DNA from 4 places in the Nocardiopsis sp. CA-288880 genome. Region 2 is predicted to be linked to each of the others. Evidence: riboswitches for the same ligand, from Rfam matches in the RefSeq annotation. Region 2 holds a riboswitch; each other region holds the start of a gene.

Region 1 (7,845 bases), 430 kb from region 2:
CTCGGCGGCCTGCGGCAGCGTGGTGAGCTCTCGCGTGCCCGGCAGGTCGATCTGGTCGCGCAGGGCGTAGGTGGCCTCCACGGTGTGCGGCACCACCTCGACGAGGGTCGCCTCGGCCTCGGACCCGACGCCCCGCGCGGTGTCCTCCAGCACCCCCCCGGCCGCCACGGCGCGCTCCTCCACGACGGCGCCCGCGGTGTGGCCGACGGTGTCGTGGGGGTTGCCGTCCAGCCCCGTGGCGTCCTGGGCGCCGGACACGGTGTCGGCCAGGGCGGGGACGGGGTTGGGGACGGTCCCGACCGGGGTGGCGACGTCCGTGCCCCGGGGCAGCGGCGCGGAGAGGTCGGGGGCGGGCCGGTCCGGGTTGTGCGCGCTGTCCTGGAGCTCGGACAGGGCGGTGCCCGCGATGGGGCCGACCCCTTCGGGGGCCAGGCTGTTCACGGTGGGGGCGACGCCCTCCACCAGGGCCCGCTCGACGAGCGGCGTGACCTCGCGGACGGGGGAGTCGAGTCCCTCGGCGCCCGCGATCCCGGCGCCGAGGGCGACGAAGCCCGCGGTGCCCGCGGCGAGCAGGACGGCCCTGGCTGAGATTCGCTTGGCCTGCGTCATGGAATTCCTTCCGGAAGCTGTGGTCGGTGCATTCGTGGAAGCCGTGCGCCCGGGGCGCCGACGACCTGGGCCGGAGGTGGACCACCGGCTGACATGAATCACGTGAACGGCGGCACGGGACTCAGGTCAGCTCCCAGGAGGTGCGGCGGGGACGCCGCGCTGGGAACGGTCCGCGCGCGGGAAGGGGACACCGCGCGGTGGGACCGCCCTAGTCGGGGGAGACGGTGGGGTCGTCGCTGGGACCGCTCGGCACGGGGTGCAGCGAGCGGGAGGCCAGGAGTACGGCGGAGGCCGCGGGAGCGGTGACGGGCGGAGCCGTGAGGTAGCCGGCGACCGCGGGGGCGGCGCCGCCCGCGGGCGCGGCGGAGCCGGTGGCCAGCTGGGCGGAGGGCGCCGTCGCGGCGGAGGCGCCGGTGTCGCCGGGCTCCGCGTCCGCCTCGGCGGAGGGGGCCTCGGCGGCGGGTGCGGCGGACGGGGCGTAGGCGTACACGGTCCCGTGCCCGCCGGGGGCGCCGGCGGAGGCGGACGGGGCGTCATGGCGCCCGTTCCGCCCACGGGCGCGGTCGGCGGATTCCGGCTCCCCCTCGCGCGCCCGGACCCCGTCCGGGGCCGGGGCGTCCCGGACGCCGGACACGGCGTCGACGGCGGGGGAGAGGAGGTTCTGGGCGGTGTCCCGACGGGTGCGGTCGAGGTCTCCGACCACCCGGCGGGCCCCTTCGCGGAGCTCGTCCACCGGCCAGCCGGGATCGTCCAGGAGCCCGGCCGCGCCGTCCCCGTCCTGTCGGCCCAGGCCCTGGTGGACGGTGCCGAGGGTCCGGGAGACCGGTTCGGCGACCCGCTCCGGGACGACCTGGTCGAGGGAGCCGGGGCGGTCGAGCCCGAGCGCGCCGGCGTTCCCCAGCGCGTCCGAGCCGGTGCCGCCGAGGGCGGCGCCGGTCCCGGTGATCGCGCCCGCCCCGGTCCGCGCGAGGGCCCCGGTCCCGTCGAGGGCGCCGCCGAGGGCGTCCGCGTGGACGGGTGAGGCCCCGAAGAGCCACAGGGTGGTGAGGAACGCCCCCACGAGGAGCGGCAGGCCGAGCAGGGAGGGGCTCATGGAGCACGCGGCCGAGGCGACGCGCATGGCGCGGGCCGTTCGGCTGGTGCGGGGCATGAGGGACCCTCCGGGACGTGCTGCCTGGTCGGAACCGGTGCGGTGACCGGTTCGCGACCTGACGTTAGCACAGTGTCACGCAGGGTAGTTTGTGTTCTCCGAAACGGGGAAATCCGTCCGGGTCACTCCTCGTTGTCCGGTCGGGCGTGCTTCTCGGGCTCCCTCTCCCGTTCCGCCTCCTGCTCCATGAGGTCCAGCCTGGCCCTGGCCCGTGCGCGGGAGCGCGAGCGGACGCCGCTCAGCTGGTCGAGGACGAACACGCACAGCGCCGACCAGACCAGGGCGAAGCCGATCCAGCGGGCGAGCGGCATCTCCTCGCCCTGGATGAGCCAGCCGATGAAGAACATCATGGTCGGGGCGATGTACTGGAGCATGCCGATGACGCTCAGGGGCACCTGGCGGGCGGCCACGCCGAAGAGCAGCAGGGGCAGGGCGGTCACGAACCCGCCGCCGACCAGCAGCGCCGTGTGGGCGGGCGACACCGAGAACATGGTTCCGGCCCCCGTGGCCTCCAGATAGACCACGAAGCCCAGCGCCGGCAGGAACATCACCAGCGTCTCGACGGTCAGGCTCTGCATCCCGTCGAGGTCGACGTACTTCTTGACCGCGCTGTAGGCGGCGAACGAGGAGGCCATGAGCAGCGCGAGCCACGGCGTCACGCCGTAGCCGATCGTCATCACGACCACGGCGAGGACGCCCAGGGCGACCGCCACCCACTGGGCCGTGCGCAGCCGCTCGGAGAACAGCAGCACCCCCAGACACACCGACATCAGGGGGTTGATGAAGTACGCCAGGGAGGCCTGGAGGGTCTGCTCCACGGAGACGGAGTAGATGAACCCCCACCAGTTGAGGGAGATCAGGACGGCCGCGGCGGCGACGGGCAGGAGGCGCCGGGGGCTGCGGAGCACGGCGGGGAGCCAGGACCAGCCCCGGCGGGCGAGCAGGAGGATGACGCACATCGCCAGCAGGGCCCACACCATGCGGTGGGCGAGGATCTCGCTGGGTTCGGAGGCGGAGAGGAACGGCCAGTACAGGGCCGCGAAGCCCCACAGGAGGAAGGCGCTTGCCCCGAGGGCGACGCCGCGGTTGGATTCCGGCACGTACGCAATGGTAGGACGAATTCTTGGGTGTGTCTGCCTCATATCGGGCGATACCCGGACTCGTGAGGAGGGTCATGCTCCTGGTGGTCGGGGTGGTCGGGGTGGTCGGGGTGGTCGGGGTGGTCGGGGTGGTCGGGGTGGTCGGGGTGGTCGGGCGGCGCCGCCGCTCTCCCGGGCGGACCTTCGGCGCCGGGCCGCGGGCGGGGAGGGGGCGGGTCCGTGCGGGGCCGGTGTGGGGCGAGTGCGGAGAACGCCCCCTGGGCCGAGGGGCGAGCCCGCGCGGGGCCGGTCGGAGGGAGGTCCTCCGCGCCGCCGGAAGGGGCCCGCCCGCCCCGCTCCCGGCGGTGTCGTCCACAGGCGTGAACGGGGCCGTGCGCCGCGCCCGCGTCGCGGATAGCCTGGAGTCATGTTCGGGAGAAAAGCGACCATGGTCGACCCAGCGCGTGCCCTGCCCGGCCGGGACACCCCGATGCCGGTGCACGCGGTGCACACCGTGCTCGGCACGCCACTCACCCCGCCCTACCCCGAGGGGAGCGAGATCGCCGACGTGGCGATGGGCTGCTTCTGGGGGGCCGAGCGGATCTTCTGGCGCCTCGGCGCCGAGCGCGGCATCGTCACCACCGCGGTCGGCTACGCGGGCGGTTACACGCCCAACCCCACCTACGAGGAGGTCTGCTCCGGCCTGACCGGGCACACCGAGGTCGTGCGGGTGGTGTTCAACCCCGGCCGGATCACCTACGCGGAGGTCCTCAAGGCCTTCTGGGAGGGCCACGACCCGACCCAGGGGATGCGCCAGGGCAACGACACCGGCACCCAGTACCGCTCGGCGATCTACTACCACGACGAGGCCCAGAAGGCCGTCGCCGAGGCCACGCGCGACGCCTTCCAGCCGGTGCTGACCGCCGCCGGGTACGGCCCGATCACCACCGAGATCGCGCCGCTCAAGGCCTTCTACTTCGCCGAGGAGTACCACCAACAGTATTTGTCCGACGCCAAGAACCCCAACGGGTACTGCGGCATCGGCGGTACGGGCGCCAGCTGCCCCATCGGCGTCGTGGGCTAGCCGTACCGACCATGGAGGTCGGTGGCACCCACCCCGGCCGACACACGCGGAGAGGGCCTCCGGCAACGGTGTGGATCGCGACATCCACCACCGGACCGGAAGGCCCTCGATGCCCCTCACCACCCACGCCGACGCCCGCCTCACACCCGCCGGACGCCTGGCGCCGGCCCGCTGTGTGGTCGACGACGGCCGGCCGCCGCGACGGGCGTCCGCGTCAGTCGTCCTCGCCGCAGGAGCGGTAGACCCCGTCCGGGGCCTCGCGTGCGGCGGAGGAGAAATCCTGGAAGCCCGTGTTGGCCCCCTCGACGTTGGCATGGATCGCGTGGATCTCGCGGGGAAGGGTCCGGAAGGCGGGTCCGTGCTCGACCGTTTCCTCGTACTCCTCGCCGTCCAGGGCGTCCTCCCCGGTCAGGGTCGTGACGGCGAGAAGGGGAGAGAGGTCGGAGCCCATGGTGGTGCTGTCGGCGACGAACACCACCGCAGGGGGTTCCCACCCCTCCCGCCACGCGGCGAGCGCAGCCAGAACGGTCTCGCTGTCAGCACCGCCCAGCAGGGGTACGTCGACGACGGTGTAGAACCTTTCGGGATCGGCGTCGTCCAGAGCGGACAGTCGCACTTGGGCGACGACCTGCGTCCATGCGGCCTCGTCGGTGAAGTCGGTCCTGAAGATCACGGCCGAGAACTCGTCGTATTCGGGCAGTCGTGGTCGTGCCGGAATCATCACTGCTCCAAGGGGGTGCCACGGGGCGTCGGAACTGCCTGCCGGAAGAAGGTAGCGGCCGGAACCGACACCCCGAGCCTCAGTCCGGGTCGGCACTCCTGCGCAGCCACCCGGGTCCGCACGAAGCAGGAAGCGGTGCGTCGGGCGGTTCCCCGGCCCGCAACCACACCTACACGCGTGCCGGCGGCCACTCCCTCCGTCCCGGCGGAGTACCGGTGGACCCGGCGGATGCGGACGGCCGCGACGGTGCGCCCGCCCCGGAGGGTACGCGGGGCCCTGCGTCCGCCTCGGTCCGCGACCGGGTGAGGGGCCTCGCCGCCCCGGGGGCGCGCACACCCGCCGCCCCGCACGAAGTCACTTCCCGCGGCGTGGAGCACGCCCTTGCCCACATCCCCGGGGGGCAACTTGCCGGAACCGCAATTTTCAGTGCCATAAGCGGAGATCCTGTCGAGACTGGGCGCACCTCGACAGAAAGAGCCCCCATGAGTACCGACCAGGCGACCACGTCCGGGGACGGCGTCCGCGCCCCCGGACCGACGACCACCCCGCGGCCTTCCCCGCGCGGCCTCCTCCGAGCCGCGCGGGCGACGGCGGCACCCCTGCTCGCCCTCCTGCTCATGGCCGGCGTCGCGGCCTGCGCCACGCCGGCCCCCGAGGAGGACGTTCCCCCCTACGCGGCCGCCACCCAGGGCGATCCCGAGTTCGAGGGCACGTTCCGACACGAGTTCGCCGACGTCGACGGAGTCCGCATGCACTACGTGACCGGCGGCAGCGGCACGCCGCTGGTGCTGCTCCACGGCTGGCCGCAGACCTGGTACGGCTGGTGGTCGATCATGCCGGAACTCGCCGAGCACCACACCGTCTACGCCGTCGACCTCCCCGGGCTGGGCGACAGCACCGGTTCGCCGACCGGTTACGACAAAGCCACCCTGGCCGGGTACGTACACACCCTGATCGCCGACGAGCTCGGGGTGGACGGCGCCGCTGTCGTCGGGCACGACCTCGGAGCCGCGGTGGCCTTCCAGTACGCCGCCCGGTTCCCCGAGGACACCGACCGCCTCGGCTACCTCGACCTTCCGCTCCCCGGGCCCGGGATCGACGCGTCCGCCTACCGCTCGATGAGCTGGCACATCGCCTTCCACTCCCAGCCCGGGATCCCCGAGACGGTGGTCGGCGACGACGTTCGCGACTACCTGGCGCTGTTCTACCCCCAGGTCTCCTTCAACGGAACGGCGTTCGGGGGCACCTCGGACCGGTCCCCGTTCACCGAGGCCGAGATCGACGAGTACGCGCGGACCTACGCCAGGCCCGAGGCCCTCGCCGGCGGTTTCGACCTCTACCGCACCCTCGACGAGGACGTCCGCGACACCGTGGAAGCGGAACCGGTCGACGTCCCGGCCCTGGTCATGACCGCCCAGGGGCAACTCGACCCGGTCCGGGCCACCGTGGACACGCGCATGACCGACATCGTGCGCGCGGTGGAGGTGCCGGGCGCGGGGCACTGGCTCGTCGAGGAGAACCCCGAGTTCGTCACCGCGGAGCTGCTCCGCTTCCTCGATGGGTGACCCGGCCCCCGGGGCGGCGTTCCGGCACGCCGCCCGGACGGCCGCCGCGAGGGCGCCCGCCGTGAGCGTCCGGCGGGTCCGGGAGGGACGCCGGAGCCGCCCGCCGGGGGCGGGGCGCCGCGGGCAAGGGCCCCGCCCGCCCGGGGTCCCGCCCGCCCCGGAGGGCGCGCGGGGCCCTTGGTACCCTTCCGGGGCCAGTCGTACCACCTAGGTGGTCAGGGAATCCGGTGCGAATCCGGAGCTGACGCGCAGCGGTGTGGGGGACGGGCGGGGTACACGAGCCACTGGGGCACGCGCGCGGACGGAAGCGCCCGCGCGCACCGCCCTGGGAAGGCACCCCGTCCGGAGGAACCCGAGTCCGAAGACCTGCTGGCCCCTCCGCGTCGAGTGCGCGGAGGCGCATCCATGCCAGGCTCCGCGTTCGAGTCCCGACACCTGAGGCATCCCCATGTCACGCCACGCCCTCCTGCCCTCCGCACTCCCCTCCCTCGCCCTCCTGCTCGTCCCCGTCCTCGCCCTCACCGCCTGCGGCCCGCAGGGCGACCAGGGCGGCGACGGCGCCGAAGCGGCCGCCGGGTCCGGTTACCCCCGCACCGTCGACAACTGCGGCCACGAGGTCACCCTCGACGCGCCCCCGCAGCGGGCGGTCTCCCTCAACCAGGGCACCACCGAGATCCTCCTCTCCCTGGGGCTGGAGGACCGGGTGGTCGGCACCGCCACCTGGACCGACCCGATCATGGAGGGCCTGGAGGAGGCCAACGGGGACATCCCGCGGCTGGCCGAGAACAGCCCCTCCTTCGAGCGGGTCCTGGAGGCCGAGCCCGACCTCGTGACCGCGTCCTTCGTCTCCACGCTCGGCGCCGGCGGTGTCGCCACCCGCGAACAGTTCGAGGAGCTGGGCGTGCCCTCGTACGTCTCCCCGACCGACTGCGCCGCGGGCAAGGACAACGGGGGCGGCGGGGACGGCTCCCGGAGCGAGCCGCTCACCCTGGACGCCGTCTACGGCGAGATCCACGACCTGGCCGAGATCTTCGGCGTGGAGGAGCGCGGGGAGGAGCTGGTCGGAGAGCTCCGGGGCCGGGTGGACGCCGCGACCGGGGACCTGGAGGTCGAGGACGTCTCCCTCATGTACTGGTTCGCCAACGCGCAGTCGCCCTACCTCGCGGGCTGCTGCGGCGCCCCCGGCGCCATCACCACCGCCGTCGGCGCGCAGAACGCCTTCGACGACACCCACAGCGAATGGCCCCAGATCAACTGGGAGACCGTCGCGGACCGCGACCCCGACGTCATCGTGCTCGGCGACCTGACCCGCGACTCCCAGACCGCGGAGAGCGCGGCGGCCAAGATCGGGTTCCTGGAGGACAACCCGGCCACCCGCAACCTCACCGCCGTGCGGGAGGAGCGGTACGTCCTGCTCAGCGGGCAGGCGATGAACCCCTCGATCCGCACGGTCGAGGGCATCGAACTGGTCGCCGACGGCCTGCGCGAGCTCGGGTACGCCCGTTGAGCGGTGCGCGCCCGGCGCTGCTCGTCACCTCCGGCCTGCTGCTCCTCGGCCTGTCGGTCTCGGTCGCCGTCACCATCGGGCCCGCCGACCTCACCCCCGCCGAGGTCTGGAGGTCGGCCGCCGCCCGGTT
Region 2 (7,845 bases):
CAGCCCGCCCCCCAGGGCAGCGCCATGGACCAGCTGCGCGCCATGCGGAGGTCCCTCGCGCAGCAGCGCGGCGGGGACCACCTCGTCGGACCGGGGGGCGACGGCGCCCAGCAGCCGGGCGGCATCGACGCCAACGGATTCCCGTCCGGCGGGCAGACCCCGCCCGGCACGGGCGGCGGCTCCTACCCCGGCCACCCGGTGACCGGGGGGCACCCCGCACACAACGGGCAGCAGGGCTATCCCGTCACCGACGGACACCCGTCGATGCGCGGCGCGGACCCGAGCGGCTACGGCATGCCCGCGAGGCCGGCCTCCGGGTCGGGGCCGATGACCGGATCGCAGCCCTCCTTCAACGGCACGGGACCCCAGCAGTCCTTCGCTGGGACGGGGCCGCAGCGCTCGTTCGCGTCGGACGGCCAACCCGGCCACGCGCCACCTCCGAGAAGCGCCCCACCCCAGGACCCACGGCAGGATCCGCGCCAGGACCCGCGCTACGGGGGCGGGGACGGCTCCGGATTCGGGGGAGCGGCCGACGCAAACCCTACCTATGGGACCAGTACGGAAACTGACACCGCTCACCGCGGTGGGGCAGCCTCCCCCTACGGGGGGCCGCCACCTACTGGTCCCGAACCCGCCAGCCGGTTCAGCGCCGGCGGCTACCAGGAATCCCGTCCCAGTCCTGGATATCCACAGCAGACACGTCCCGCCGCGCATACCGTTGACGAAGCGGTGCATGTCGCGCACAAGGAAGGGAACGACTTCGCGGAGTCGATCGCTCGCGAGGCGCCCGCCCTGTGGGTGGAGGCCGTACTCGCCCGCAGGCCCAGGATGCCCTCCGACCTGGAGGCGCGCCTGCTCCAGGGCTCCTCGCTGCCGATCGACCACCTGTTGCGTGACGAGGTCCGTGACGGACTGCGCCAGGGGTTCTGGCAGGCCCTGGAGCGGGCCAGGTCCTGACAGGGCGCGCGGGAGTGCGAGTAGGGGATGGGGGCGATGCGGTTGACCCACGTGACGACGGCAGAACTCGACCGTTGGGAATTCCACGCTGTCCGGTCCGGTGAGCACGGACGGGTCGCCGCCCAACTCCTGGACCTGGCCAACCGGGTCGACGCGGGGAGCGAGGTCTCGCGCGCGGAGCTGTTCGTGCGCGCGGGGGAGCAGTGGGAGATCGCCCAGGAGTTCGAGCGCGCCTGCTCGGCCTACCAGAGGGCGATCGACGACGGCGGGGCCACGGTGATCGACGCCCGCGCGCTCAGCGCCGGGGCACTCCTGCAACTGGACGAGGTCGACCAGGCCTACGCCCACCTCAAACGCCTGGAGGGCGAGGATCCGCCCGGACTCCAGACCTTCATCCACGTGGCGGAGGCGCTGTACGCGCACGACGACCTGGAGGGCGCCGAGCGGTGGGCGACGGTCGGCGCGCACCGGTTCCTCGACCGGGCCTCCTCGCCCTACGTCCGCGACCTCCTGGTGGAGCTCCTGCGCATCCGGTTCCGCATCCGCACCGACCTGGGGCTGTCCGAGGACCGGCTGGACCGCAGACTCGACGAGGAGTGACCCCGGCCGTGCGGGCCGGGGCGCTCCGGCCCGGACCCGGCGGAGTGAGCTTTCCGACGTGCGGGCGTGCCGCCGACACGCCCGGGGCGGTGGAGGCGCTGATCTGCGCCCGACCGCTCCGGTCCGGGCCCGGCCGCCGCGGACACGGCCGTGTGGTCAGCGGCACCGGCCCGACGGGCGCCGTCCGAACCGCCTCGGAAGCGGCGTTCCGGGCGTTCGGCCGCCCCTCGGGAGGTGCTGCCGGTCCCGGGGAGCCCCGGCGACGATCTAGGCTGTGTCCGGTCGCCTCCCAGCTGCCCAGACGAGGCGCGACATCCCCCTGAACCGGGTGCCCGAGGCCCTCTCATACCACGGCCCACGCGTGTGTTCGACGATCGTCGAAGAATCCGAGAAATCGATGACACGCCATCATCTTGCGGTGTTCCAACGCACGGCCCCCTAGATGTAGTATCTGTCCCGCTGGTGGTTCACCCCTCGGGGTGAGGCAAGAGGGAACCCGGTGCGAAGCCGGGGCTGCCCCGCAGCGGTATGTGGGAACGAAGCCGTCACAGGCACTGGGGACCCCCGAAGGCCCCGGGAAGCGACGGTGCGTAGGCCGCCCACGAGCCCGAAGACCTGCCACCGGTGCGCACGTGAGCGTGCGCCGACGACGGGGCTTCGAGGGTGAGCCGCCGCGACCCACCGGTCGGACGACCGCACGCACCCGGTGCGTCGGTCCCCCGGTGCGTGCCGCGCACCTTGCCCATCGTGTCCCCTCCCCGCCGGGACTCTTCTACCGAGGTTGGAGCCGCTGTATGACCCTTGACGTCGAGGCCGTGCCCGTATCCGTTCGGCCCGAGCCGACCAACGAGGGCGCGCCCCCCGCCGCCGTCGACCGGATCGAGCACGTCGTGACCGAGGCCTGTGCGAGGCTCACCGGTGTTTCGGCGGAGAAGGTCCTCACCGAGGCCCGCCGCGGCTTCTACCCCGGCATCCCCGACGCCGAGGTCGAGCTCGCCCTGGTCATGGCCGCCCGCAGCTTCGTGGAGGTCGACCCGGACTACTCGTTCGTGGCCGCCCGCCTGCTGCTGGACAAGCTGCGCCGCGAGGCCCTCACCTTCATCAGCGGCGCCCCCGACGCCGCAGGGCAGTCCGAGATGGGCGAGCGCTACGCCGCCTACCTGGCCGCCTACGTCGGCCGCGGCATCGACCTGGGCCAGCTCGACCCGGCGCTCGCCGGGTTCGACCTGGAGCGCCTGGGCGCCGCCCTGCGCCCCGAGCGCGACGAGCAGTTCACCTTCCTCGGCATCCAGACCCTCTACGACCGCTACTTCCTGCACAGCGACGAGGTCCGCTACGAGCTGCCGCAGGCGTTCTTCATGCGCGTCGCCATGGGGCTGGCCCTCAACGAGGACGACCGCGAGGCCCGCGCCATCGAGTTCTACGAGCTGCTGTCCTCGTTCGACTTCATGGCCTCCACGCCCACCCTGTTCAACGCCGGCACGGTGCGCGCGCAGCTGTCCTCCTGCTTCCTCACCACCGTCGGCGACGACCTCCAGGCCATCTTCCACGGCATCAGCAACAACGCGATGCTGTCCAAGTACTCGGGCGGGCTCGGCAACGACTGGACCCCGGTGCGCGGCCTCGGCTCGCACATCCGCGGCACCAACGGCAAGAGCCAGGGCGTCGTCCCGTTCCTGAAGATCGCCAACGACACCGCCGTCGCGGTCAACCAGGGCGGCAAGCGCAAGGGCGCCGTGTGCGCCTACCTGGAGACCTGGCACATCGACATCGAGGAGTTCCTCGACCTCCGCAAGAACACCGGCGACGACCGCCGCCGCACCCACGACATGAACACCGCGAACTGGGTTCCGGACCTGTTCATGCAGCGTGTGGAGCAGGGCGGCAGCTGGACCCTGTTCTCGCCGGACGAGGTCCCCGACCTGCACGACAAGTACGGCACCGACTTCGCCGAGGCCTACGAGAAGTACGAGGCCGCCGCGGAGGAGGGCCGGATCAAGGTCGCCAAGAAGATCCCCGCGGTCGACCTCTGGCGTCGCATGCTGACCATGCTGTTCGAGACCGGGCACCCCTGGATCACCTTCAAGGACCCGTCCAACCTGCGCTCGCCGCAGCAGCACGTCGGCGTCGTGCACTCCTCCAACCTGTGCACCGAGATCACGCTGAACACCAGCGCCGACGAGGTCGCCGTCTGCAACCTGGGCTCGGTCAACCTGGCCCAGCACGTGGGCCCCGACGGCCTGGACGCCGAGCGCCTGCGCCGCACCGTCCGCACCGCCGTGCGCATGCTCGACAACGTCATCGACGTGAACTTCTACACGATCCCCGAGGCGCGCCGCGCGAACATGCGCCACCGCCCCGTGGGCCTCGGCCTGATGGGTTTCCAGGACGCCCTGTTCAAGCTGCGCACCCCGTTCGCCTCCGAGGGCGCGGTGACGTTCGCCGACGAGAGCATGGAGCTGATCAGCTACTACGCCATCGAGGCGTCCATGGAGCTGGCCGCCGAGCGCGGCGCCTACGAGTCCTTCGAGGGCTCGCTGTGGAGCCGGGGCGTCCTGCCGATCGACTCGCTGCGGCTCCTCGCCGACTCCCGCGGCGGCGACCTGGACATGGACCGGGGCGAGACCCTCGACTGGGACTCGCTGCGCGAGCGCGTGCGGTCCACCGGGATGCGCAACTCCAACGTGATGGCGATCGCGCCCACCGCGACCATCGCCAACATCACCGGTGTCGGCCAGTCGATCGAGCCGCTCTACCGGAACCTGTACGTCAAGTCGAACATGTCCGGCGACTTCACCGTCGTCAACCCGTACCTGATCCGGGACCTCAAGGCGCGCGGCCTGTGGGACGACGACATGGTCTCGGCGCTGAAGATGCACGACGGCAGCCTCGGCGCCATCGACCGCGTCCCGGACGACCTCAAGGCGCTGTACGCGACCGCGTTCGAGGTCGACCCCGAGTGGCTGGTGGACGCGGGATCGCGCCGCCAGAAGTGGATCGACCAGGCCCAGTCCCTGAACCTGTACATGGCGGCCCCGAGCGGCAGGAAGCTCGACACCCTGTACCGCCGCGCGTGGCGCTCCGGTCTCAAGACCACCTACTACCTGCGTTCGCAGAGCGCCACGCACGTGGAGAAGAGCACGCTCAAGGGCACCGACGGCCGCCTCAACTCGGTCGCCGCGACCCCGAGCGCCCCGGCGCCCGCCCCCGCACCCGTCCCCGAGCCGGTCGCGGCGCCCGCCGCCGTGAACACCGAGGTCGAGGACGAGTTCGAGATCGTCGACGGCCAGGCCTGCTCCATCGACGACCCCGAGTGCGAGGCCTGCCAGTAGGGCGTGGGGCCCGGGGCCGCCCGCCGGCGGCCCCGGGCCGGTCCGGCCGTCCCGCCGGACCGTGCCCGCGGCGACTCCGCGTCCCGCTCACGACAACGACTTTCCGGCCCGGCCGGAGAACGGAAGAACCCCAGCATGACCGCAGTCTCCGAGAACAACGCCAGCGCCACCAGCGGCCTCGGTGAGATCGAGCGCGACGCCGAGCGCGTCAACGTCGACGACAAGGCGATGATCAACGCCCGCGCCGACGTCAACCAGCTGCTCCCGCTCAAGTACACGTGGGCGTGGGAGAAGTACCTCGCGGGCTGCAACAACCACTGGATGCCCACCGAGGTCGCCATGCAGGCCGACATCGCGCTGTGGAAGTCCAAGGACGGGCTGACCGAGGACGAGCGCCTGATGCTCAAGCGCAACCTCGGCTTCTTCGCGACCGCCGAGTCGCTGGTGGCCAACAACATCGTCCTGGCCGTGTACCGCCAGCTCACCAACCCGGAGTGCCGCCAGTACCTGCTGCGCCAGGCCTTCGAGGAGGCGGTGCACACCCACACCTTCCAGTACATCTGCGAGAGCCTGGGCCTGGACGAGGGCGAGCTCTTCAACATGTACCGGGAGGTCCCGTCGATCACGGCGAAGGACGCCTGGGCGCTCAAGTACACCCAGAACCTGGAGAACCCGGAGTTCCGCACCGGCACGCCGGAGGCCGACCAGGCGTTCCTGCGCGACCTGGTGGCGTTCTACGTGATCTTCGAGGGCATGTGGTTCTACACCGGCTTCGCGCAGATCCTGTCGCTGGGCCGCCGCAACAAGATGATCGGCATCGCGGAGCAGTACCAGTACATCCTGCGCGACGAGTCGATCCACCTGAACTTCGGCATCGACGTGATCAACCAGATCAAGATCGAGAACCCGCACCTGTGGAGCGAGGAGTTCCAGGGCGAGGTCCGGCGGATGCTGGCGGAGGCGTGCGAGCTGGAGGTGGCGTACGGCCGCGAGACCATGCCGCGCGGCGTGCTCGGCCTCAACTCGGAGCTGTGCGAGAAGTACATGCACTTCATCACCGACCGCCGTGCCGAGCAGATCGGCCTGGCCCCCATCTTCGGCGAGACGGAGAACCCGTTCCCGTGGATGAGCGAGATGATGGACCTCCAGAAGGAGAAGAACTTCTTCGAGACCCGCGTCATCGAGTACCAGACCGGCGGCGGCCTGGACTGGGACTGACGGTGTCCCGGCCCGCGTGAGGCGGGCCGGACGGGGCTCTCCCCCCGGGAGGCGGACACGGCCTCCCCCCGGGGCGGCCCGGATCGAGGCGCGCGATCCGGGCCGCTTTCGCGTGTGGGGGGTGTGTCCCGGGGCCGGCCGGAGGCGCCGGGACCCGGCCCTCAGCCCTTGGCGGTCCAGGTCATCCGGACGTTGAAGGTGGCCTCGCCGGTCCCCTTGACCACCACGACGTCCGCCTCGGCGCTCACGGTCACGCCGAATTCGACCTCCGTCTCCGAGGGCGCCAGCGAGGAGGAGGAGAGCTCCTCCAGTTGCGCCGACACGGCCTCGGCGATCTTCCTGATGCGGAGCAGGACGGAGTCGAGCCTTTTGTCCCCGGTGGCCTTTCCCGGGGCCCGTGAGACGGGGGCGGCCCCCTCCTTGCGGACGGGGGCGGACTCGATGCTGATCACGGTGCCGTCGTCGGTGACGAAATCGATCACTTTGTTCACATTGGCCTCACGCATTCTCCGAAGGGGCTTGCCATTCCTCTTGATGTCCACAGAAAGTAAAATAGGAGGAGATGTCCGGCAACGATAATATTCCGCTGCCGTCCGCGCGGAGGAAACGGTGGGACGTACCAGTTATGACCGGGCGAAACGACGCAAGCGCCACCTGGCGGGACGGGCGTGACGGCACCGGATGGCGCAAGTCGTCGAGGTCGGGACCCGGCGCCGACTGCTGCGAGGCCTCACTGGGGGAACCGGGCCGCGTGTGCCTCCGCGACTCCCACCGCCCCGGCGGGGACGTCCTGCGGTTCCGGTCCCGCGAGTGGCTGTCCCTGGTCTCGTCCGTGCGCTGAGCGGCCCCGGACGTGTGCCGGGGCCGCCCCCTCCTCAGTCCCGGACGGGGAAGATGTCGGTGTCCAGCCGGGTGAAGGACGCCATCGTGGCCACGAAGCGGTGCTCGGGCCCGAACCGCGAGGCGTAGTGCTCGCGCAGGGCCTCCCACTCCTCCCCGACGTCCTCGCCCAGCGCCCGCCGGCTGATCAGCAGGTTGCGCCGGGCCGTGGTCAGGAAGACGTGGTGCTCCCCCAGGGTCTCCCGGCACAGCTCCACGCTCGCGGCGTCCTGGGCGCGGGCCTCCTTGAGCCTCCCCAGGGCGAACAGGTCGTTGCCCAGGTTGACCTCGACGGCGGTGAGGGTGACGTCCGCGTCGGGGAAGCGCTCGCGGATCTCCGCCATGGCGGTGCGGTCCAGCTCGTGCGCCCGCTCGTACTCGCCCAGCACGCGGAACACGATCGCCGCGTTGGCCCTGGAGGCCCAGGGGAAGAGGTGGCGTGAGGGGAACCTGTCGTCCATGTGCACCAGGAGGTCCTCGACCAGCCGGCGGGCCTCCTCCAGGCGGTTGGCGAAGGCCAGGTTCACCATGTGGATGCTGTTGAGGTGCAGCGTCGGCGGGGCGTGCGGCCCGTAGCGCGCGACGTTGACCTCGCGCGCCTGCTCGGTCAGCTCCAGTGCCAGGATGTGGTCGCCGAGCCGGCGGTGGATGACGGAGAGGAAGACCGGTATCTCCGAGGTGTGGGTGCTGGCGTTGGCCTCGGTGACCTCGAAGCGCCTCCGGCAGTCCACCAGCGTCTCCCGGGCCTCCTCCAGGTAGCCCAGGGCCATGAGGCCGAGGCCGATCGACAACCGCGTCCGCAGCGTCGGGATGCCGTCCGGCCCGAACACGTACTTGCGCTGTTCGAGGGTGCGCCGGT
Region 3 (7,845 bases), 440 kb from region 2:
GCGTCCACGACCGCGTCGTAGTCGGCCAGGGCGGCGCGCAGCCCCGGCACTCCGCCGAACCCGCCGATCCGCACCTTGCCCACCGGCAGGCGCGGCCGGGCCACCCGGCCGGCCAGCGACGTGGTCACGTCCACGCCCGCCCCGACCAGCAGGGCGGCCAGCTCACGGGCCTCGGACGTACCCCCCAGGAGCAGGAGCCTCAGAGGAGAAGGGCTGCGCCGAAGGCGTCCGTTGAGGGTGGTGGAGGGTGACGAAGAGGGAGGGACCGCGGCCGCAGGCCAACCGTTGAGGGTGGTGGAGGGTGACGAAGAGGGAGGGACCGCGGCCGCAGGCCAACCGTTGAGGGTGGTGGAGGGTGACGAAGAGGGAGGGACCGCGGCCGCAGGCCAACCGTTGAGGGTGGTGGAGGGTGACGGGAGGGCGGCTCCCGGACCGAGCACGGGGAGTCCGGCGGGAGCCCCGTCGAGGGCCAGCCCGAGCAGGGCGTCGACGTCCAGGTACCGCTCCGCCAGGTCGGCGAGCAGGTCCATGCGCCGCTCGCGCGCCGCGGGGAAGTCCGTCCCGGACGGCCCGTACTCCAGTGTCCGGGCGAGGAAGGCCGCCCGGAAGGCGTCGCCCTCCAGGCTGCCGTGCCACATGGTCCCGAAGACGTTGCCCGCACGCGCCCCGCCCAGGAACTCCTCCGCGCCCCCGCCCACCGTGATCCGGCCGTGGTGGATCTCGTAACCGCTCGCGGGCGCGCCCAGGGCCTCCCCCTCCGGCAGGCGGAGGACCTTGTCGGCGGTGAAGTCGGTGCGCACGTCGAGGAGGCCCAGCCCCTCGGCGGACGCCCCCGGCGCGGCCTCGACCCCCTCGGGGTCGGTGACGGTGTGCCCGAGCATCTGGAAGCCGCCGCAGACGCCGAGCAGCGGACGTCCGCGGCGGACGTGTCCGGTGATCGCCGTGTCCAGTCCGCGCGAGCGCAGCCAGGCCAGGTCGGCGAGGGTGGAACGGGTGCCCGGCAGCACCACGAGGTCGGCGTCGGCGATGTCGCGCGGACCGGAGGCGAAGACCACGTCGAGCCCGGGTTCCAGGCCGAGCGCGTCCACGTCGGTGAAGTTGCTGATCCGGGGCAGGCGCACCACCGCCACCCGCAGCGCCGCCTCCCCCGCGGCCCGCCGCCCCTCCAGGTCGAGGGCGTCCTCGGAGTCCAGCCACAGCCCCGGGTCCCACGGCAGGGTCCCGAACATCCGGCGGCCGGTGATCCGTTCGAGGTCGTCCAGCCCCGGCCGGAGCAGGGCGTGGTCGCCACGGAACTTGTTGACGGCGAAACCGGCGATCAGGGCCTGGTCCTCGGGCTCCAGCAGCGCCACCGTCCCGTACATCGCGGCGAACACCCCGCCCCGGTCGATGTCGCCGACCACGACCACGGGCATCCCCGCGTGGCGGGCCAGGCCCATGTTCACGTAGTCGCCCGCGCGCAGGTTGATCTCGGCGGGGCTGCCCGCGCCCTCGGCGACGACGACGTCGTAGCGTGCGGACAGGTCGTCGAAGGCGGCGTGCGCGGCCTCGGCCAGGTGGCGCCGCCCCGCCTCCCAGTCGGAGGAGGACACCTCCCCGGCGGGGTGGCCGAGCAGCACGGCGTGGCTGCGCCGGTCGCTGCCGGGTTTGAGCAGCACCGGGTTCATCGCGGGCTCGGGGAGGGCGCGGGCTGCCAGCGCCTGCACCCACTGGGCGCGGCCGATCTCCGCCGGGCGCCCGTCCGGGCCGTGGCAGACCATCGAGTTGTTGGACATGTTCTGCGCCTTGTACGGCGCCACCCGCACGCCCCGGCGGGCGAAGGCCCGGCACAGGGCGGTGGTGACCACGCTCTTGCCCGCGTCGGAGGTGGTCCCGGCGACCAGGAGCCCTGTCACTCCGGCCTCCTCAGCAGCGCGGTGTCCATCATCCAGCCGGCCCTCTCCCTGGCCCTCCGGCGGGCCGCAGCGATCTCGGGCAGCACCTCGCCCACCCGTCCGGCGACCAGTTCCTCGGAGTCGGCGCCCAGGTTGGCCCCCCACCAGAGGGACCAGTCCTCCAGCCCCTCGAACCCGTGCCGTCCGCCGAGCACGACCACGATGTTGTCCTGCCCCGCGTCGACGGCCTCGCGCAGCCGCCGCGCCGGGGTCACGTGCACCGGGCGGCCGACCCCGTGCAGCACGATCCGGTGCCGGGCGGCCAGGACCTGGGGCGCGCTGATCCCGGGGAGCACGTCGTAGTCCGCCTCCACGTGCCCGCGCTCGGCGATCCGCCGCACGATGCGCAGGGTGGAGTCGTACAGGGAGGGGTCGCCCCAGACCAGGAAGGCCGCGGTGCCGCCGCGCTCGCCGAGCACCCGCTCGAAGGCGGCCACGCGGGCCTCGTGCCAGTCGGCGACCGCCGCCGGGTAGTCGGCGGGGTCGTCGCGGTCGCGCTCGGGGTCGGGCACGGTGGCCAGCGGGACGCCGAAGGCGTCGCAGACGGCCCGGCGCAGGGCCAGCAGCCCGTCGTCCGCCCCCTTGTCGACGGCCACCGCGTAGTCGCAGCCCCGCAGGGCCTCGGCGACCTCGCCGGTGACGTGCTGGGGGCCCATGCCGATCCCCAGGATCCGCACCCTCACTCGGACCGCTCCTCCAGGTCGCCCTCGACCTCCAGGTAGACCTCGGTGAGGGCCTCCAGGGTGGCCGGGTCCGGCTCCGCCCACAGCCCGCGCCGCGCGGCCTCGTGCAGGCGCTCGACGATGCCGTGCAGCGCCCAGGGGTTGGAGCGGCGCAGGAACTCCTGGGTCTCGGCGTCCAGGACGTACTCGGCGGCGAGCTTCTCGTACATCCAGTCGTGCACGACCCCGGCCGTGGCGTCGAAGCCGAACAGGTAGTCGACGGTCGCGGCCAGCTCGAAGGCGCCCTTGTAGCCGTGCCGCCGCATGGCCGCGATCCAGCGGGGGTTGACCACCCGGGCGCGGAACACCCGGGCGGTCTCGTCCGCCAGGGGGCGTGTGCGCACCGCGTCGGGCGAGGTGGAGTCGCCGACGTAGGCCTTGGGGTCGGCCCCGCTGAGGGCGCGCACGGTGGCGATCATGCCGCCGTGGTACTGGAAGTAGTCGTCGGAGTCGGCGATGTCGTGCTCGGCGCTGTCGATGTTCTTCGCGGCGACCTTGATCCGGCGGTAGTTGGTCCGCATGTCGTCGGCCGCGGGCACACCGGCGAGGTCGCGGCCGTACGCGAAACCGCCCCAGGCCGTGTAGACCTCGGCGAGGTCGCGGTCGTCGCGCCAGTTGCCGGACTCCACGACCTGGAGGATGCCCGCGCCGTAGGAGCCGGGGGCGGAGCCGAAGATCCGGGTGGTGGCGCGGCGCCGGTCGCCGTGCTCGGCCAGGTCGGCGTTCGTGTGGGCGCGCACGTGGTTCTGCTCGTCCGGCTCGTCGAGCCCGGCGACGAGGCCGACCGCGTCGTCCAGCATGGCGACCACGTGCGGGAAGGCGTCGCGGAAGAAGCCGGAGATGCGCACGGTGACGTCGATGCGCGGACGCCCCAGCTCCTCCAGCGGCACCACGTGGAGCCGGCCGACCCGGCGGGAGGCCTCGTCCCACTCGGGCCGGACCCCGAGCAGGGCCAGGACCTCGGCGATGTCGTCGCCGGAGGTGCGCATCGCGGAGGTGCCCCACACCGACAGGCCGACCGACTCCGGGTAGGCGCCGGTCTCGTCCAGGTGGCGGCGCAGCAGGGACTCGGCCATGGCCTGGCCGGTCTGCCAGGCGAGCCGGGAGGGGACCGCGCGCGGGTCGACCGTGTAGAAGTTGCGGCCGGTCGGCAGCACGTTGACCAGTCCGCGCAGCGGGGAGCCGGACGGGCCCGCCGGAACGAAACCGCCGTTCAGGGCGTGCAGGACGTGGTCGATCTCGTCGGTGGTGCGGGCCAGCCGGGGGACCACCTGCTCGGCGGCGAACTCCAGGACGCGGCGCACCCCGGGGTCGTCGTGCAGGTCCCGCGCGGCCGCCGGGTCCCACCCGGCGGCCTCCATGCGCTCGACGAGGCCGCGGGCCAGCGCCTCCACCGCGTCGACCTCCTGGGTGGGCGCGTCCTCCTTGAGGCCGAGGGCGGCCCGCAGGCCGGGCACCGCGCCGCCCACGCCTCCCCAGACCTGGGCGGCGCGCAGCACGGACAGGACCAGGTTCACCCGGGCCGCGCCCTCCGGCGCCGCCCCCAGCACGTGCAGGCCGTCGCGGATCTGGGTGTCCTTGATCTCGCACAGCCAGCCGTCGACGTGCAGCAGGAAGTCGTCGAACTCCTCGTCGTCGGGCCGCTCGTCCAGACCGAGGTCGCGGTGCATCTCGGCGGCGCGCATCAGGGCCCAGATCTCGCCGCGGACCGCGGGCAGCTTGGCCGGGTCCATCGCCGCGATGTTGGCGTGCTCGTCCAGGAGCTGCTCCAGGCGTGCGATGTCGCCGTAGCTCTCCGCCCGGGCCATCGGGGGGATGAGGTGGTCGACGACCGTGGCGTGGGCCCGGCGCTTGGCCTGGGCCCCCTCCCCCGGGTCGTTCACCAGGAACGGGTAGACCAGCGGGAGGTCGCCCAGGGCCGCGTCGGTCGCGCAGCCGGCGGAGAGCGCGGCGTTCTTCCCGGGCAGCCACTCCAGGGAGCCGTGCTTGCCCAGGTGCACGACGGCGTGCGCGCCGAACCCGTGCTCCAGCCAGCGGTAGGCCGCCAGGTAGTGGTGGCTGGGGGCCAGGTCGGGGTCGTGGTAGATCGCGATCGGGTTCTCGCCGAAACCACGCGGGGGCTGGACCAGCACGACGACGTTGCCCGCCCGCAGGGCGGCCAGCACGAGTTCGCCCTGTTCGTTCACGTACAGCTTGCCGGGTGCGGCGCCCCACGCCTCGGCCATCGCCTCCTTCAGCGCCGGGTCCAGGTCCCGGGTCCAGTCGGCGTACTGCTCGGGGGTGATGCGCACGTGGGCCTCGGTGAGCTGGACGGAGGTCAGCCAGTCCTCGTCCTGGCCGCCCGCCGCGATCAGGGCGTGGATCAGGGCGTCGCCCGCCTCCGTCTCGTCGGGCAGGTCCAGGCCGGGGAGGGCGTCGGGCGCGCCCAGGTCGTAGCCCTCCCGGCGCAGGCGGCGCAGCAGGCGCACCAGGGAGCGGGGGGTGTCGAGCCCGACGGCGTTGCCGATGCGCGCGTGCTTGGTGGGATAGGCGGACAGGACCACGGCGATCCGCTTCTCGGCGGGCGGCACGTGCCGGAGCCGGGCGTGGGCGACGGCGGTCCCGGCCAGCCGCGTGCAGCGCTCGGGGTCGGCGACGTAGCGGGGCAGCCCGTCGCTGTCGATCTCCTTGAAGGAGAACGGCACCGTGATGATGCGGCCGTCGAACTCGGGGATGGCGATCTGGGTGGCCGAGTCGAGCGGGGTGACCCCGTCGTCGGAAGCCTCCCAGTCCGCGCGCGAACTGGTCAGGCACAGGCCCTGGAGGACGGGGACGTCCAAGGCGGCCATGCGCTCCACGTCCCAGGCCTCGTCGTCGCCGCCCGCGCTCGCGGACGCGGGCACGCTGCCGCCCGCCGCGAGGACCGTGACCACCAGGGCGTCGAAGCGGCCGAGCGCCTCGTAGAGGTCGTCGGGGGCCGAGCGCAGCGACCCGGCGAAGACGGGGACGCCCACGGCCCGGCCGGTCGCGTCGACGGCGTCGGCCAGGGCGTGCGCGAACGCCGTGTTGCCGCCCGCCTCGTGGGCCCGGTAGTAGAGGATGCCCACCTCGGGGAGCCCCTGGCCGTGCGGCCGCTCGCGCTCGGCGAAGCCCCACGGCGGGAGCGCCGACGGAGGCTCGAACCCCTCCCCGGTCAGCAGCACGGTGTCCGACAGGAAGGCGTGCAGGCGGCCGAGGTTGGCCGGACCGCCCTCGGCGAGGTAGCGGTGGGCCTCGGTCGCCACCCCGATGGGCACGGTGGAGTGCTCCATGAGCTCGGCGCTGGGCTGCTGCTCGCCGCTGAGGACCACCAGGGGCGTGCCCCGCTCGCGGACGGCGGCCAGACCGGGCCACAGGTCGTGCGAGGAGCCCAGCAGGCGCACCACCACGAGGTCGGCGCGCTCGACGGCGCCGGTGAGTTCGGCGTCGGAGGCGCGGGACGGGTTGGCCCACAGGTAGGCGGCGCCGCTGGCCCGCGCGGACAGCAGGTCGGTGTCGGACGTGGACAGCAGAGCGATCCGGACCGTCATGGCCGGGCTCCTCCCTCGGGGTTCTCGCCCCGTCGGCGGTCGGACTGCCCGGGCCAGTGTCTGGCTGCACCCCTCGTCGGGGTGTCACAGTGGCGGAACCGCCCCGGAATCTCACCGGGTTCCTGTACCACGGGCAAAGGATTCACACTGTAGCCGGGAGCCCCTCCTCCGGTCCCGGCGGGGACGTCAGGAGCGGCCGGCCCGCCCCGGGGGGACGGCGCCCCGGCGCAGGAAGCGGACCACCGGGCCGTCGGCCCCCGGGGTGACCTCGGCCGGGACCCCGTACACCTCTCCGATGAGGTCGGAGGTCAGGACCTCGGAGGGCGTGCCCCCGGCGACCGCCCGGCCCTCTCGGAGCACGACCAGGCGGTCGCAGTACATCGCCGCCAGGTTGAGGTCGTGCAGGGCGATCACGGTGGTCACCGGCAGGCCCGTGACCAGCTCCATCAGGTCGAGCTGGTACTGGATGTCGAGGTGGTTGGTGGGTTCGTCGAGCAGGAGCTCGCCGGGTTCCTGGGCCAGGGCCCGGGCGATCTGGGCGCGCTGGCGTTCGCCGCCGGACAGGGTGTGCCAGGACTGGTCGGCCCGGTCCGCCAGTCCGGTGCGCTCCAGCGCCCGCGCCACGGCCTCCAGGTCGGCCGGGGTCATGGGCGTCCAGGACCGGCGGTGCGGGATGCGTCCCAGGGCCACCACCTCGCGGACCGTCAGCTCGGTCTGGGTGTGCGCCTGCTGCTGGACGGTGGCCACGCGCCGTGCCACGGCCCGGCGGCCGACCCGGTCCAGCGGCCGGCCGTCCAGGGTGACCGCCCCGGCGGAGGGGCCGAGCACCCCGGCGAGCAGCCGCAGCAGGGTGGACTTGCCCGACCCGTTGGGGCCCAGCAGCCCGACGGTCTCACCGGGGCGGGTGGCGAGGGTGACGCCGTCGAGCACGAGACGGCCGCCGATCCCGAGGCTGACCCGGTCGGCGCGCAGCCCCTCCCCGGGGGCCTGGACGGAGTGGTTCACGTCTTCCTCCTCACTCGGTACAGCACGGCGACGAAGGCGGGCACCCCGATGAGGGAGGTGACCACCCCCACCGGGATCTCCTGCGGGTCCAGCGCGGTCCGGGCGACCGTGTCCACCCACACCAGGAAGACCGCCCCCGCCAGCGCGGTGACCGGCAGCAGCCGGGCGTGGGAGGAGCCGGTGAGGGCCCGTGCGGCGTGCGGCAGGACCAGGCCCACGAACCCGATCGCGCCCGTGGAGCTGACCAGCACCGCTGTGAGCAGCGCGGTGGCGCTCAGCAGCAGCACGCGGGCCCGGCCCACCCGGACGCCCAGGTTCGCCGCGGCCTCCTCGCCGAAGGCGAAGGCGTCCAGGGTGGTGGTGTGGGCGAGGCAGACGGCGAGCACGAGGCACAGCACCGCGGCGCCCAGGAGCACGTCGGTCCATCCGGCGCCGCCGAGGGAGCCCAGCAGCCAGAACAGCACCGCGCGCGTGGTGTCGGCGTCCGCCGAGGTCAGCACGATGAACGAGGTCAGCGCCGAGAACAGCTGCATGGCCGCGACCCCGGACAGCACGACGCGGTCCATGCTCCCGCCGAGGCTGTGGCTGAGCAGCATCACCATGCCGAAGGAGAGCAGGGCGCCCGCGAAGGCCCCC
Region 4 (7,845 bases), 1.6 Mb from region 2:
TGCCGGAGGGCAACGCCCCCGGCGGCTACGCCTCCTTCGAGATCGTGTACCAGACCCCCTACTCCGCCGCCGACTCCGTCGAGGCCGCGACGAGCCAGTTCCAGGACACGGTCGCCCAGATCACCGGCGAGAGCGAGTACAGCACCCTGTACGACGCCGGCGACGTGGAGGAGAGCAAGGAGGTGGAGCTCGGCGACGAGGCCCACTTCATCGTCACGAAGTACGACTTCGTGGGCGACCTCATCCCCGAGGCCGTGCTGCTGGTCAGGACCGCGAACCTGAACATCCACATCACGTACCAGCTGCACCCGTCCTTCACGGGCGAGGACTCCGCGGAGGACCTGGTCCTCCCCGACAACCTCGAGGAGATCATGCTCAACGCCGGCGCCGACGCGCTGGCCGTGGTCGGCACCTGACCGGTCCGCCGCAGGGACGGGGAGGGGCCGCGGCGTCGCCGCGGCCCCTCCCCGTCCGTTTCGTCCCGTGCCCGGCCAGAGGCCACGGGCGCCCGGGCCGGGCGCTCGCGGAGACCGCACGCCGGACGCACCGGCGGGGCCGATGCCCCGGGACGGGCCCCCGCGCTCGCGGAGACCGCCGGCCGCCTCGCCCCGGAGGCGCCCGGGCCGGGCACGGAACATCCCGCTAGCCGACGCCGGGCAGGTCGGCGCGCACCCGGCGGGCGGCCTCCACCATGTTGCGCAGGGCCTGCTCCGCCTCGGCGTAGCCGCGCGTCTTGAGACCGCAGTCGGGGTTGACCCACAGGCTCCCGGCGTCGATGTGCGCCACGGCCAGCCGCAGCGAGCCCTCGATCTCCTCCACGGACGGCACCCGCGGTGAGTGGATGTCGTACACGCCGGGCCCGATCCCCCGCTTGTAGCCGCGGCGGCCCAGGTCCTCCACCAGCTCCATCCGGGAGCGGGCGGCCTCGACGCTGGTCACGTCGGCGTCCAGCGCCTCGATGCCGCCGACGATGAGGCCGAACTCCGAGTAGCACATGTGCGTGTGGATCGTCGTGGACGGCGACACACCGGACGTGGCCAGGCGGAAGGAGTTCACCGCCCAGTCCAGGTAGGCGGCGCGCCGCTCCTCGCGCAGCGGCAGGAGCTCGCGCAGGGCCGCCTCGTCCACCTGGATGTGGCGGATGCCCGCGCGCTCCAGGTCGGCGACCTCGTCCCTCAGTGCCAGACCCACCTGGCGGGCGGTGTCGCCCAGCGGCTGGTCGGTGCGCACGAACGACCAGGCGAGCATGGTCACCGGGCCGGTCAGCATGCCCTTGACCGGCTTGTCGGTGCGCGACTGGGCGTAGGTGATCCACTCGACGGTCATCGGCTCGGGGCGCGAGACGTCGCCGAACAGGATCGGCGGGCGGACGCACCGCGAACCGTAGGACTGCACCCAGCCGTTCTCGGTGGTGGCGTAGCCCTCCAGCTGCTCGGCGAAGTACTGGACCATGTCGTTGCGCTCGGGCTCGCCGTGCACGAGCACGTCCAGCCCGATCTCCTCCTGGAGCGCGACGACCCGGTCGATCTCCTCCCGGAGGATCTGCTTGTAGGCGTCCTCCGCCAGGGTGCCCCGGCGGTGCGCGGCGCGGGCGCGGCGCAGCTCCGCGGTCTGGGGGAACGACCCGATGGTGGTCGTGGTCAGCGGCGTGTCCGTGGGGGCGCCCCTGTCCTGGGGGCGCTCGTAGGCGTCCGGGCCCAGGGCGTCCAGGCGGGCGCGCACGCGGGCGTCCGTGAAGGCGGGACCGCCGCCGGTGCCGCCCGCCGCGTACTCGGCCTCGGCCCCCGCCGAGAGGACGCGGCCGAGGAGGGCCGTCTCATACGCCTTCTGCTTGGCGAAGGCCAGGGCCTCGCGCAGCTCGGGGGCGAGGGAGGTCTCCGCGTCGAGGTCGATCGGCACGTGCAGGAGCGAGCAGGACGTGCTCACCGTCAGCTCGTCCGTGAGGGCGAGCAGGGTGCCGAGCGCGGCCACGGCGGCCGGGACGTCGGTCCGCCAGACGTTGCGGCCCTCCACCACCCCGGCGACCAGGCGGGTGCTGCCGAGGCCCGAGACCTTGACGAGGTCGTCGACGCCCTCGCCGTCGGTGACCAGGTCCAGGCCGACGGCCTCCACCGGGGAGTCCTTCAGGATCCGCAGCGCGGGGGCCCCGATGGAGCCGAAGTAGGTCGAGACCAGGAGGGAGGGGCGCTCGGCGAGGGAGCCCAGGCGCTGGTAGACCCGCTCCAGGAGCCCGACGGCGGCGCGTCCCTCGTCGGTGGCCAGGATCGGCTCGTCCAGCTGCACCTCGGCGGCCCCCGCGGCGGAGAGGCCGGCGAGGAGCTGGGCGTAGGCGTCCAGGAGCTGGTCGAGCAGCTCGACGGGGCGCCAGCCCTCGGGTGCGTCGTCCGCGGCCTTGGCCAGCAGGAGGAAGGTGAGCGGGCCGACCAGGACCGGGCGGGTCGGGAAACCCGCCTCGGCCGCCTCCCGGAACTCGGCGAGGGGCTTGTCACCGACCAGGCGCGGACGGGTGCTCGGCGACAGCTCGGGGACCAGGTAGTGGTAGTTGGTGTCGAACCACTTGGTCATCTCCAGCGGCTGGGCCCCCTGCTCGCCCCGGGCGAGGGCGAAGTAGCGGCGCAGCTCCTCGTCGCGGTCGCCGGCGGCGGCCGGCGAGGCGAACCGGGAGGGCACCAGGTCGAACAGGACCGCGGTGTCCAGGACGTGGTCGTAGTACGAGAACGTGTTGGACGGGATGTCGTCGACGCCCGCCTCGCGCAGCTGGGTGTAGACGCCCAGGCGCAGGTCGGCGGCGATGCCGTCCAGCTCCTCCGCGGTGGTCTCGCCCCTCCAGTACGACTCGGCGGCGCGCTTGAGTTCTCGGTTCGGGCCGATCCTGGGGTAGCCGTGCACGGTGGAGCGCACGGACGGCCGGGAGGCCTCGGGGGTGTCGGGCATGAGCTTCTCTCCCTCGTCGAAAGCCGGGTACCGGCCACGGGGGCGAGCGAGGACGCGGACATGCCCGGGGCCACGCCGTGGGCGTGTGCGCCTGCCGCCGCTCCTCGGCCCTCCCTCGGGGCACGGGACCACCGGCGGCACGGGTGCGCCGCCGGGTGGAGGCAGGTCTTCGGACTCGGGGGCGCGGACGGCGCGGACACCGTCCTCCTACTGGCCGCCGCTTCCCGGTTTCCGACCTTTCCGACCGGATTACCAGTGCTTATGGCGACGTTCGTTCCCTCATACCGCTGCGGGGCAGTCCCGGAGTCGCACCGGGTTCCCTCTTGCGACACACCCCTCCCCTTCCGGGCGCGGCCCGGGTTCCGGGGTGGAGCATGTACCTTCCACGCCTGCAAGTATAGGGAGCACCCCTCCGCCCCTGTACCCGGCGTGCTGCCCTGTGCCCCCGGCCGGAAACAGCGCGAACCCCTGTTGCGCGGTCGGCGTCACAACCGACATGAAGCGTCGCGTGGCCGAGCCCTCCCCCGTGCTCCCCGCGATCGCTCGTTTGAAGATGTACGTGGAGAACCCCTGGTGAACAAGCAGTCCCAACCGACCATGGCCCCCGGTCACCCCCTGTCCACGATCGCGGTCGCGCTGGCGGTCGTCGCGGGGCTGGTCTGGCTGGCCGTCTCCCCGCCCGGCGTGCTCGCCTCCGAACCCGAGAGCGATACGCACCCCGGGTCGGCGGACGGCGGGCCGGAGGCGGGCCCGCCCGCCGCCGGCGAGCCCGACGGGCTGACGGTGGTCGACCCCGACGACGTGGTGGACCTGGCCGAGGCCGAACTCGCCCGCGAGGGCGGGGTGGCCGCGGAGGTCTCCTACCCGGTCGTCCCCGGCGCCGACCCGCTGAGCGACTTCCTGGACCGCGCGCTGGCCGCCGAGGTGGACGCCTTCGAGGCGGCCAACCCCGGAGCGGTCTCCTTCGAGTCCGCGTGGAACCTGACGGCGGCCAACGACGACATCGTCGGGGTCCGCGTGACCCGTGAGGAGACCGACTCCGAGGGAACCCGTGAGGGATACACCACCTACTGGTACGACACCCTCACCGGCTCGACCCACCCCTCCACCGCCCTGATCGCCGGCCAGGCGGAACTGGAGGAGCTGAACGGCCTCGTGCGGGACGCCCTCCCGGGGACCGCGGCCCCGGACGCGGTGCACCCGATCGCCTCGCTGTACGACTCCGTGGGGTTCAACCCCGCCGGCGACCTCGTCGTGGAGTTCGACGCGGGACAGGTCGCCCCCGTGGAAGAGGGCAGGACCCACGCCGTTATCGCCGCCTCGGAGTCCGCCCCCCTGCTGTCGGACCTGGGCGAGCGCGCGCTGCGCTCGGCGACCCGGGGCGTCCGCGACTTCGCCGTCGCGGCCCCGCCCCGGGAGGAGGGGGACAGCCGGGAGACGGCCGTCCCCGGGGTCCTGCCGCCCGCGGGCGAGGACGTCGACTGCTCCGCCCCCGGGTCCAAGTGCGTGGCCCTGACCTACGACGACGGCCCGGGCGGGCGCACTCCCGAACTGCTGGACACCCTGGCCGAGTACGACGCCCGCGCGACGTTCTTCGTCACCGGCTACCCGGTCATGGAGGATCCGCGCACCGTGAGGCGCGCCTACGCGGAGGGCCACGAACTGGCCAACCACACCCTCTCCCACCCCGACCTGGCCGGGCTCGGAGCGGGCGGGATCCGCTCGGACCTCGAAACCGTGCAGGCCCTGGTGTACCGCGAGACCGGGTACACCATGGACCTCATGAGACCCCCCTACGGGTCCACCGACGCGGAGGTCGCCTCGGTGACCGCCGACATGGGCCTGGCCCAGATCCTGTGGAGCATCGACACCAACGACTGGAAGGACCGCAAGTCGTCGGTGGTCGCGGACCGCGCCGTCGACGGCGCCTCCCCCGGGGCGATCGTCCTCATGCACGACATCCACGACACGACCGTCGACGCCTCCCGCGAGATCATCCGGGAACTGGACGAGCGCGGCTACACCATGGTCACCGTCTCCCAGCTGCTCGGCGCCACCGAGCCGGGCGAGACCTACGTCGACGGGGCCCCCGAGCCCCCCGCCGACGCGGAGGGGGACGGCGGGGAACCGGAGGGGGACGAGGCGGCCTGAGGCCGGCGGGCTCACGGGGCCGACGGGTTCCCGGCGGCCCCGGCCGCGACGCTCCGGACGGGTGCGGACCCGCGCCCCCTCCTGTGGCGGTGACCACATGTGGTCACCGCCACAGGCGCGCGTACGGCGTCCCCTATGTTGCTCCCATCAACCGCGTAAGCACCCGCGCAGGGATGAGGGAGACCGGTGTTGCCGACGAGCCGAGTCCGTCCTGGCCAGACCGCTCCCCCTCGGGGACGCGACCGGGGGGCGGGGCCCCGGCGCCCCGGAGGGGCCGCACGACGCGCGGCGCACCGGAGCGGCGCGGCGGTGGCGGCGCTGTTGCTGTTCACCGCCTGCGGCACGGGCGGCGCGGCGGAGGGCGACGACCCGGAGCTGATGACCGTGCTCCTGGACGAGCCCGGCGAGGAGGTCGCCGAGTGGACCGGTGGCGCCGCGGACTTCGGCGACCACCCCCACCGGCCGGACGGCGTGGAGATCGACGTCTCCTACCCGGTGTTCGAGGGGGCCGAACCGTTCGCCTCCCGGCTGGCCGAGCAGGTGGACCGCGAGGTGCGGGACTTCCGCGGGGCCAGCCGCGACCCCGTGCGCCTGGCGGTCGACTGGGAGGTCGTGGGCGCCGGGAGCGGCGTCCTGGGCGTGCGCCTGGTCCGCACCGAGGAGGACCTGCACGGTCGGCGCCAGGGATACGGAACGTACTGGTACGACGCGGAGACCGGGCACACCGCGTACTCGACGGAGCTCCTGGCGGACGACGACGCCCTGGGGAGGCTCGACGGGATCGTGCACGAGGTGCTGGCCGGGAACCCGGACGTGGACCCGGAGGGACTGCACCCCGTCGTGCGCACCTACGACTCCATGGGGTTCAACTCCGACGGCGACCTGCTCGTGGAGTTCGACGACGGCCACCTCTCCCCGGTGGTGGTCGGCCACCCGCCCTCGTCGGAACCGGGCCGGATCGTCGCGGTGGTGCCGTCGGAGGAGGCCGCGCCCCTCCTGTCCGACCTGGGAGAGCGCGCCCGAGAGGCGTCGGCGGCGGAGGACCCCGTGCTCGCGGTGGACCCGCCCGGAGCCGTCCCGGAGTCCTTCCCGACCGCGCCGGGGGTGGTCGCCGCCGGCGACCCGGACCTGGACTGCGAGGCCCCGGGGACCGAGTGCGTCGCGCTCACCTACGACGACGGGCCCGCGGAGGGGACCGCGGCCCTCCTGGACCTGCTGGCCGAGGAGGAGGTGGCGGCGACGTTCTTCCTCAACGGCGACCCCGCGCTGACCCGCCCCGGCGTGCTCCGGCGCGCCTACGCGGAGGGCCACGAGATCGCCAGCCACAACGACCTGCACGAGCACATGACGGAGTACTTCGACGACCGGGAGCTCCCCGCGCAGGTCGCGGCGGTCAGCGCGATGGTCAGTCGGCAGACGGGGCAGGACGTCGAACTGTTCCGGCCTCCGTTCGGCGACACCTCCGGACCGGTGATCGAGGAGATCGGCAGGCAGGGGATGGCCCAGGTCCTCTGGAACCTGGACAGCGAGGACTGGACCGGCCTGTCCCCGGAGGAGATCGTGGACGGCGTCATGGACGACGTCGAGCCGGGCTCGGTGGTGCTCATGCACGACACGCTCGCGCCGACCCTGGCCGCCGCGCCGCGGCTCATCGAGCGGCTGCGGGAGGAGGGCTACGAGTTCGCGACCGTCAGCCAGGTCGTCGGCGACCCCGAGCCCGGCGAGTCCTACCCGGCGGCGGGCGTCACCGTCCCCGAGGACTGGTAGCGCGCGGATCGGGAGCGCACCGGGGCCGGGGCCGCCCGGGATCACCGCGGGGCCGGGAACCCCGGGGAGGGGTTCCCGGCCCCGCGGGAGGCGGCGGCCGTCAGACGGCGGTGGACTCCTGGGAGCTGCCGGCCCCGTGGACGTCGGCGCCGACCGCCTCGCCGATCGAGCGGTATCCGGCCTCGCGGACCAGCCTGGCCAGGCCGCGCTGGATGCGGCGCGGCCAGAGGGGGCCGCCGTAGATCAGACCCGTGTAGCCCTGCACGAGGGTCGCCCCGGCGCGGATGCGGGCCCACGCGTCCTCGGGGGTCTCGATGCCGCCCACGGCGACCAGGGTGACGCGGTCGCCGACGCGGGCGCGGAGGCGGCGGAGGACCTCCAGCGACCGCTCCCTGAGCGGGGCGCCGGACAGCCCTCCCGCCCCGGCGGCCTCCACCTCCTCGGCGGAGGCGGCCAGCCCCTCGCGGGAGATGGTGGTGTTGGTGGCGATGATGCCGTCCAGCCCCTCGGCCAGGGCCAGGTCGGCGACCGCGTCGACGTCCTCGTCGGCCAGGTCGGGGGCGATCTTGACCAGGAGCGGCAGGGTCGGGTGCCCGGCCTCGGAGAGCGCCTCGCGAACGGCGGCGAGCAGGGGCCGCAGCTGCTCCACGCCCTGGAGGTTGCGCAGCCCCGGGGTGTTGGGCGAGCTGACGTTCACCACGAGGTAGTCGGCGTAGCGGGCCAGGCGCCGGGCGCTGAGGGCGTAGTCCGCGGGCGCGTCCGCCTCGGGCGTCACCTTGGTCTTGCCGATGTTCACCCCCAGCACGGGGCGGCGTCCGCCCCTCTGGTGGTGCAGGCGCTCGGCGACCAGGGCGGAGCCCTCGTTGTTGAAGCCCATCCTGTTGACGATCGCGCGGTCCTCGACCAGCCGGAACAGGCGCGGGGCGGGGTTGCCCGGCTGCGGCTGGGCGGTGACCGTGCCGATCTCGACGAAGCCGAAGCCGAGCGCGGCCA

Evidence for each region. Region 2 has a riboswitch for cobalamin ahead of ACQPYD_RS31370 (ribonucleoside-diphosphate reductase subunit alpha). Riboswitches for the same ligand answer to the same signal wherever they lie in the genome.
Region 1: another riboswitch for cobalamin. It lies ahead of ACQPYD_RS29400 (ABC transporter substrate-binding protein); the one in region 2 lies ahead of ACQPYD_RS31370 (ribonucleoside-diphosphate reductase subunit alpha).
Region 3: another riboswitch for cobalamin. It lies ahead of cobN (cobaltochelatase subunit CobN); the one in region 2 lies ahead of ACQPYD_RS31370 (ribonucleoside-diphosphate reductase subunit alpha).
Region 4: another riboswitch for cobalamin. It lies ahead of metE (5-methyltetrahydropteroyltriglutamate--homocysteine S-methyltransferase); the one in region 2 lies ahead of ACQPYD_RS31370 (ribonucleoside-diphosphate reductase subunit alpha).

The regions. Positions count from the first base shown of each region.
Region 1 is NZ_CP192105.1:6,829,187-6,837,031, reverse strand. It holds gene ACQPYD_RS29435 (hypothetical protein) at 1-609, opposite strand, end outside; gene ACQPYD_RS29430 (flagellar associated protein) at 818-1,759, opposite strand; gene rarD (EamA family transporter RarD) at 1,882-2,859, opposite strand; gene msrA (peptide-methionine (S)-S-oxide reductase MsrA) at 3,266-3,922, shown strand; partial or broken gene ACQPYD_RS29415 (IS481 family transposase) at 4,032-4,133, shown strand; gene ACQPYD_RS29410 (DUF6924 domain-containing protein) at 4,137-4,643, opposite strand; gene ACQPYD_RS29405 (alpha/beta fold hydrolase) at 5,126-6,208, shown strand; cobalamin riboswitch at 6,387-6,596, shown strand; gene ACQPYD_RS29400 (ABC transporter substrate-binding protein) at 6,657-7,715, shown strand; gene ACQPYD_RS29395 (FecCD family ABC transporter permease) at 7,712-7,845, shown strand, end outside.
Region 2 is NZ_CP192105.1:7,263,503-7,271,347, reverse strand. It holds gene ACQPYD_RS31380 (NYN domain-containing protein) at 1-957, shown strand, start outside; gene ACQPYD_RS31375 (hypothetical protein) at 985-1,557, shown strand; cobalamin riboswitch at 2,004-2,194, shown strand; gene ACQPYD_RS31370 (ribonucleoside-diphosphate reductase subunit alpha) at 2,352-4,889, shown strand; gene ACQPYD_RS31365 (ribonucleotide-diphosphate reductase subunit beta) at 5,025-6,107, shown strand; gene ACQPYD_RS31360 (CU044_2847 family protein) at 6,269-6,589, opposite strand; gene ACQPYD_RS31355 (DUF397 domain-containing protein) at 6,733-6,948, shown strand; gene fxsT (FxSxx-COOH system tetratricopeptide repeat protein) at 6,983-7,845, opposite strand, start outside.
Region 3 is NZ_CP192105.1:6,821,099-6,828,943, forward strand. It holds gene ACQPYD_RS29370 (cobalt-precorrin-6A reductase) at 1-203, opposite strand, end outside; partial or broken gene ACQPYD_RS29375 (cobyric acid synthase) at 534-1,895, opposite strand; gene cobF (precorrin-6A synthase (deacetylating)) at 1,892-2,617, opposite strand; gene cobN (cobaltochelatase subunit CobN) at 2,614-6,204, opposite strand; cobalamin riboswitch at 6,239-6,376, opposite strand; gene ACQPYD_RS29390 (ABC transporter ATP-binding protein) at 6,391-7,209, opposite strand; gene ACQPYD_RS29395 (FecCD family ABC transporter permease) at 7,206-7,845, opposite strand, start outside.
Region 4 is NZ_CP192105.1:5,689,022-5,696,866, forward strand. It holds gene ACQPYD_RS24645 (DUF3558 domain-containing protein) at 1-416, shown strand, start outside; gene metE (5-methyltetrahydropteroyltriglutamate--homocysteine S-methyltransferase) at 643-2,934, opposite strand; cobalamin riboswitch at 3,095-3,269, opposite strand; gene ACQPYD_RS24655 (polysaccharide deacetylase family protein) at 3,532-5,085, shown strand; gene ACQPYD_RS24660 (polysaccharide deacetylase family protein) at 5,275-6,852, shown strand; gene ACQPYD_RS24665 (quinone-dependent dihydroorotate dehydrogenase) at 6,953-7,845, opposite strand, start outside.